2 linked regions of the Rhodopseudomonas palustris genome follow. The protein of the gene in region 1 interacts with the protein of each later gene in a pairwise test. Links are inferred from orthologs where the notes say so. Each region holds a gene or a part of one and is shown in the gene's direction. Other genes may lie near its edges. The genes, in order: SR870_RS09735 and mtgA.

Region 1 (3,313 bases):
AGCCGCGTCGGCGGCGGCTCGCGGCATCTGCCCGAACCGACGCAGGCGGCGCCGAGCTTCACCGTGCTGACCAAGCGCCCGATCATCGCCGGCGACGCCGAGGTCGCCGCCAATCCGCGGGCGCGCTCGGCCAAGCTGCGCGGCGGCGAGCGCACCGCGGCGCCGGCGCACCGGCCCGACGATCTGCCGGGCTGGCCGACGCTCGCCAGTGTGATGAAGGCAGGCGTGATGAGGGCCGGCCGATGATGCGCCTCATTCATGTCGTGGTGATCGGAATGCTGGTGTTCGCCGCGGCCTATGTCTACCGGATCAAGATGGATTCGACCGTGCGCACCGAGAAGGTGCTGCAGCTCCATGCCGAAGTGCGCAGGGAGCGCGAGGCGATCGCGCAGCTCCGCGCCGAATGGGCCAAGCTCGACGCGCCGGGCCGGCTGCAAGGCATCGCCGAGCGCCATCTCAAGCTGAAGCCGATCGCGGCGCGCCAGTTCGACCGGCTGAAGAACCTGCCGGCCCGGCCGCCGAGCATCGTCAATCCGAACGACCCCGACCCGATCGCCTCGATGATCGAGAAGGTCGACCCCGACATCGTCACCGGCGCGCTGCCGGCCAGGGAGGCCGCGCAGTGACCGAACCGTCCGCCCCGCTCGTCGGCCACCACGTCAATTGGCGGCAGCGGCTGATCCGCAGCCTGATCTACGGCCGCGACGTCGATCGCGACGCCAAGGCGCGCGTCCGCGTCGGCCTGGCGATGCTGGCGTTTGCCGGGGTGTACGGCGTGATCGCGTTCAAGCTCACCTTCATCGCGGTGGTCGGCGACAGCCACGGCACGCGGCGCACCGCGTCGCAGGACGCGATCGCCACCGCGCGGCCCGACATGGTCGACCGCAACGGCACCATCCTGGCCACCGACGTCAAATCGCCGTCGCTGTTCGGCGAGCCGCGCCGGATCATCGATCAGGACGAGGCGGTCGAACTCCTGACCGCGACGCTACCCGACCTCGAGACCCAGGAGGTCCGCGAGCGGCTGGCCTCGAAGAAGGGCTTCGTGTGGCTGAAGCGCGAGATCTCGCCGCGGCAGCAGGCCGACATCAAGAAGCTCGGCGTTCCGGGCATCGGCTTCCTGCGCGAAAACAAGCGGGTGTATCCGACCGGGACCGAGGTGTCGCATCTGATCGGCCTCGTCAACATCGACAACCAGGGCATCGCCGGCGTCGAGAAATGGCTCGACAACAATGGCCTGGCCGATCTGCATCGCGCCGGCTTCGCCTCCGACCGGCTGCAGAGGCCGGTCGAACTCGCGGTCGACATCCGCGTCCAGCACGCGCTGCGCGATGAATTGCTCAAGGCGAAGGACAAGTACAAGGCCAAGGCGGCGTCGGGTCTGGTTTCCAACGTCAACACCGGCGAGATCGTGGCGATGGTGTCGCTGCCGGATTTCGACCCCAATAATCCGCGCGAGGCCAACGACCCCGACCGCATCAACCGGCTCACCACCGGCGTCTACGAGATGGGCTCGACCTTCAAGACGCTGACGCTGGCGATGGCGCTCGACAGCGGCAAGGCGACGCTGAACACGATGTACGACGCGCGCGGGCCGCTGCGCTACGGCAAGTTCGCGATCCACGACACCCATCCGCTCGGCCGCGCGATCTCGCTGTCGGAAGTGTTCACCTTCTCGTCCAACGTCGGTGCGGCGCGGATTGCGCTGGCGCAGGGCGTCGAGGCGCACAAGGCGTTTCTGAAGAAGGTCGGCCAGCTCGACCGGCTCCGCACCGAACTGCCGGAAAGCGCGTCGCCGATCGTGCCGAAGCGCTGGGGCGAACTCAACACCATCACCATCTCGTTCGGCCATGGCGTCGCGGTGGCGCCGTTGCAGGCGGTGATGGGCATCAACGCCATGGTCAATGGCGGCTATCTGATCCCGCCGACCTTCCTCAAGCGCAGCGAGGAAGACGCGCTGAAAATGGCCAAGCGCGTGGTCAAGAAGGAAACCAGCGACAAGATCCGCTATCTGATGCGGCTGAACGCCGAGATCGGCACCGCCAGGACCGCCGACCAGATCGCCAAGGGTTACTACATCGGCGGCAAGACCGGCACTTCCGAGAAGGTGATCAACGGCCGCTACGCCAAAAAACAGGTGCTGAACTCGTTCACAGCGGTGCTGCCTGCGGACAATCCGCAATTCCAGGTGCTGGTGATGCTCGACGAGCCGAAGGCGCTGCCGGAGACCCACGGCTTCATCACCTCGGGCTGGAACGCGGTGCCGACCGGTGGCAAGGTGATCGAGCGAATCGCGCCGCTGCTGGGGATCGAGCCGCGGTTCGATCTGCCGCCGCCCGACCGCCTCATTCTTGCGTCATCGAAGCCGGCCCAGTAGGTCGCAGCCGCGCGGGGCGGCAATGCGTCAGTCGTGTTGCGCCGGGGCGCGCTTGCGCTAAAAGCCCGGTTTGCGTGCGAAACCCCTTCGGACCGATCGGCCGGACTCGAGGACCATGAAGCTCCGCGACCTCTTCAGCGACGATACGGCGATCACGGCGCAGGCGGCCGATCTCGACGCCGGCGGCCTCGCCGTCGACAGCCGCGCGGTGAAGCCGGGCGACGTGTTCTTCGCGCTGGCCGGGGCGAAGACCGACGGCGCGCGCTTCGTCGCCGCTGCGATCGAGGCCGGCGCCGTCGCGGTGGCGGGCGATCATCCGCCCGCGGGCGAGCTTGCCGTGCCCTTCGTCCGCCTGAGCAATCCGCGCCGCGCGCTGGCGCTCGCCGCCGCGCGGTTGTTTCCGCAGCAGCCGCAGACCATCGCCGCGGTCACCGGCACCAGCGGCAAGACTTCGGTCGCAGCCTTCACGCGGCAGATCTGGCAGCGGCTCGGCCATGCCTCCGCGAGCATCGGCACCATCGGTCTCGTGACGCCGACGCGCAGCGTCTACGGCTCGCTGACCACGCCGGATCCGATCGCGCTGCATCGCTCGCTCGACGAAATCGCGCGCGAGGGCGTCACCCATCTGGCGCTCGAAGCCTCGTCGCACGGGCTCGATCAGTTCCGGCTCGACGGTGTCCGCGTCGCCGCTGGCGGCTTCACCAACCTGTCGCGCGACCACATGGATTATCATCACGACGTCGCGCATTATCTTGCGGCAAAGCTGAGGCTATTTCGCGACCTCGTCGCCGCAAGCGGCGCCGCGGTGATTTCCGCCGATCACGACTGCTCGGCGCAGGTGATCGAGGCCGCGCGGGCGCGAAAACTGCGGCTGATGACCGTCGGCCGCAACGGCGACGCCGGCGACGGCATCCGGCTGATCGAGGCCGCGGTCGA
Region 2 (3,179 bases), 1.8 Mb from region 1 along the record:
CCGCGGATCAGTTCTTCCGTTCGGCGACGAACCGGGCGGCGGCGCGCAGCACATCGCCCCTGGGGCCGAACGGCGCCAGCGCCTCGTCGGCCCGCGCGATCAGATCGCGCACCCGCTGCTTGGCGCCGTCGACGCCGAGCTGGGTGACGAAGGTGGTCTTGCCCAGCGCCGCGTCGGCGCCGGCCGGCTTGCCGAGAGCTGCGGCGTCGCCCTCGACGTCGAGCAGATCGTCGGCGATCTGGAACGCCTCGCCGAGCGCGCGGCCATAATCGTCGAGCGCGCGATAATGCTCCGGCGGCGCCTCGCCGAGAATCGCGCCGGCGACGCAGCCGTAGCGCAGCAGCGCCCCGGTCTTCATCTGCTGCAGCCTCGCCACGTCGACCGGCTCGCGGTCGCCGAACCGGCCCTCGCCGGCGAGGTCGAGCATCTGGCCGCCGACCATGCCGCCGAGCCCGGCGCAACGCGCCAGCACCCGGTTGAGATCGAGCCGCACCTGAGGATCGCGATGCACCTCGTCGCGGGTGATGATGTCGAAGGCCAGCGTCAGCAACGCGTCGCCGGCCAGAATCGCGGTGGCGTCGTCATAGGCCTTGTGCAGCGTCGGGCGGCCGCGGCGCAGATCGCTGTTGTCCATCGCCGGCAGATCGTCGTGGATCAGCGAATAGCAATGGATGCACTCCAGGGCCGCGCCGACCAGCAGCGCCGAGGCGCGATCGACGCCGAACACCGCCGCGCTTTCCACCGCCAGAAACGGCCGCAGCCGCTTGCCGCCGCCGAGCGTCGAGTAGCGGATCGCCTCCATCAGCCGGCGGGGACGGGCGATCTCGTCCGCCAGCAATTCGTCGGACAACAGCCGTCCGAGCAGGGATTCGGTATCCTCGGCGGTCGAGTCGAGCCGTTTGGCAAAGTCGATTGTGGAAGTGCCGGTGGCCATTCGGAAGTGCTCCAGATAAAATTCGGCCGGACCATTCATCATGGCACCGGCTTCGTCAATTCGGCGCTCGACGTGGCGGTACATCAGGGGGCGCAAATGATGCCGGCCAATCCGATCCTCGACGTCGAGGGCCGTCCGACCCGCACCGGGGCGGCATGAGACGGCCGATCCGCGCCGCCCTCCTGACGCTGCTGGTGCTGCTCGCGGCGCCCTACGTTCTCACCCCGTTTTACGGCGCTGGCCATCCGGTTTCGACGCTGATGATATGGCGCTGGCTGACCGGATCGACGGTGACCCGGGAGTGGGTGGACATCGAACGGATTTCGCCGGCCTTGCCGCGCACCGTGGTCGCCTCCGAGGACGCCAAATTCTGCAGCCATCGCGGCATCGATTGGGACTCGGTGCGTGACGTGCTCGACGATCTGCAGGACGGCGGCGAGGCCACCCGCGGCGGCTCCACCATCACCCAGCAGGTCGCCAAGAACCTGTTCCTGTGGCCGGGCCGCAGCGTCGTGCGCAAGGCGCTGGAATTCCCGCTGGCGATGTGGATCGACCTGGTGCTGTCGAAGCAGCGGATTCTCGAACTCTACCTCAACATCGCCGAATGGGGCCCGGACGGGCAGTTCGGCGCCGAAGCCGGGGCGGCCTATGCGTTCGGCCGCCCGGCCAGCCAGCTCACGCAGAAGGAGGCCGCGCTGATGGCCTCGATCCTGCCCAATCCGCGCATCCGCAGCGCGAAGAAGCCGGGACCGGGCGTGCGCCGGCTGGCCGTGACCTATGTGGCGCGGGCGAGATCCGCCGAATTGCAGCAATGCTGGCGCGAAAATAGCGGATCCTGAGGCGATTTAGACCGCTCCGCGCTCTAGCATTGCGGCCGGCCTTCCGTTATAAGCCCGGCCTAGCTTTACGCCTGCGCGCGAGTGCCGGGCCGTCCCGCCGTGGACGACGAGATCAATCCCGTCAAGGATCACTGAAATGGCCGTTCCGAGAAGAAAAACTTCGCCCTCGCGGCGTGGCATGCGCCGGTCGGCGGACGCGCTGAAGCGCCCGACCTACGCGGAAGACAAGGATTCCGGCGAACTGCGCCGCCCGCATCATCTCGACCTCAAGACCGGGATGTACAAGGGTCGCCAGGTGATCAAGAAGAAGGACGCCTGAGCCCGGCTCAGGCGCTCCCGGCGCGGCCTGGCCGCGCCGCTTTGCGGGCTTGCAAGCCTGGCGGGCGATACCAGTGACGTCGCTGATCCGCGACGTCGGGGCTGGGATATGATCCGGCGGCGGCGCCCGACGCCCGAATTCGTTCCAACTGTTGCGTTAGAGAGTATCCGCCGGGCGCCCGGACGGTCGCCCGTTGACTTGTGGTCTTTCTGAACAACAGGCTTTTGCCGATGTCGATTATCGGTTTCCCGCTGCTGCTGATCCCGATCGCGATCTGCAACATCGTCGTCTTCCTGATGCCGGGTGTCGGTTTCGACGCGGTCTTCAGCCGGATCCCCCTGCCTTCGGGCGCAGTCTGGACCCTCACCGCCGGTGACATCCTGGTGGCATTCGGCGTCCTGATGCTGTTGTTCGAGGTGATCAAGGCGGGTCGCCCGGGCGCCCGCTATTTCACCGACCATCTGCTGTCGCTGCTGGTGTTGGGCGGCACGGTCGCCGAATTCGTCATGCTGCCGCCGTTCGCCAACGCCACGGTGTTCTTGCTGGCGACGCTGATGCTGGTCGATTTCCTCGCCGGCATCGCGCTGCGCCATCGGTCGACCCGCAAGGCCCGCACCGCTCCGGCGGTCGCACAGGACCCGCCGCAGCAAGCTGCGACCACTCCGTCGTCCACGACTCCCGAACCCAAGACGCCCGAACCCACGACTCCCGAATCCATGGCGCCGGTGGTGGCGTCATCGGCCCCGACCGACGCCTCGACATCGGCGGCCTCGATCGCAGAGGCCGTGCTGCTGGATCGGCCCCAGCCGGTCGCAGCCGCCGCGGCATCGCCGCGGGTGCAGTCGCCCCGTCTGCAGCCGGCCGAAGACGTCGCGGCCGGTCAGCCGCAGCGATGACGGCGATCACATCGGCTCAGGAGAATCGTCGGGTGCGCCCGGACGCGGCATAGGCGTTGGCCGTGCGGTATGCCGCCGTGGCCTGGCCCGGCTCGGCGCGATCCACCGCGCGGGTCTGCGGATAGCCCCGATCGACTGCCATCAATTGCGCGACGAAATTCGACGAGGGGCGGACGGCCTGATCGGTGTAG

What was found.
Region 2: the proteins of SR870_RS09735 (region 1) and mtgA interact in binary tests that used the Escherichia coli proteins (3 or more experiments, as listed by UniProt). The link is inferred for Rhodopseudomonas palustris from one-to-one orthologs.

What each region holds. Positions count from the first base shown.
Region 1 is NZ_CP140155.1:2,154,843-2,158,155, reverse strand. The notes cover bases 1-2,999. They hold SR870_RS09735 (penicillin-binding protein 2), read left to right. Parts: upstream 1-622; coding sequence 623-2,377; downstream 2,378-2,999. Other genes in these bases: SR870_RS09730 (UDP-N-acetylmuramoyl-L-alanyl-D-glutamate--2,6-diaminopimelate ligase), read left to right, coding at 2,493-2,999; ftsL (cell division protein FtsL), read left to right, coding at 246-626; rsmH (16S rRNA (cytosine(1402)-N(4))-methyltransferase RsmH), read left to right, coding at 1-246. In the rest of the region: more of SR870_RS09730, read left to right, coding at 3,000-3,313. UniProt on the Escherichia coli protein: Essential cell division protein that catalyzes cross-linking of the peptidoglycan cell wall at the division septum. Required for localization of FtsN.
Region 2 is NZ_CP140155.1:3,952,817-3,955,995, forward strand. What follows is about bases 67-2,931. They hold mtgA (monofunctional biosynthetic peptidoglycan transglycosylase), read left to right. Parts: upstream 67-1,089; coding sequence 1,090-1,773; downstream 1,774-2,931. Other genes in these bases: SR870_RS17790 (farnesyl diphosphate synthase), read right to left, coding at 67-934; rpmF (50S ribosomal protein L32), read left to right, coding at 1,910-2,092; SR870_RS17805 (hypothetical protein), read left to right, coding at 2,323-2,931. Also shown: more of SR870_RS17790, read right to left, coding at 8-66; more of SR870_RS17805, read left to right, coding at 2,932-2,988; SR870_RS17810 (hypothetical protein), read right to left, coding at 3,005-3,179. UniProt on the Escherichia coli protein: Peptidoglycan polymerase that catalyzes glycan chain elongation from lipid-linked precursors. May play a role in peptidoglycan assembly during cell division in collaboration with other cell division proteins.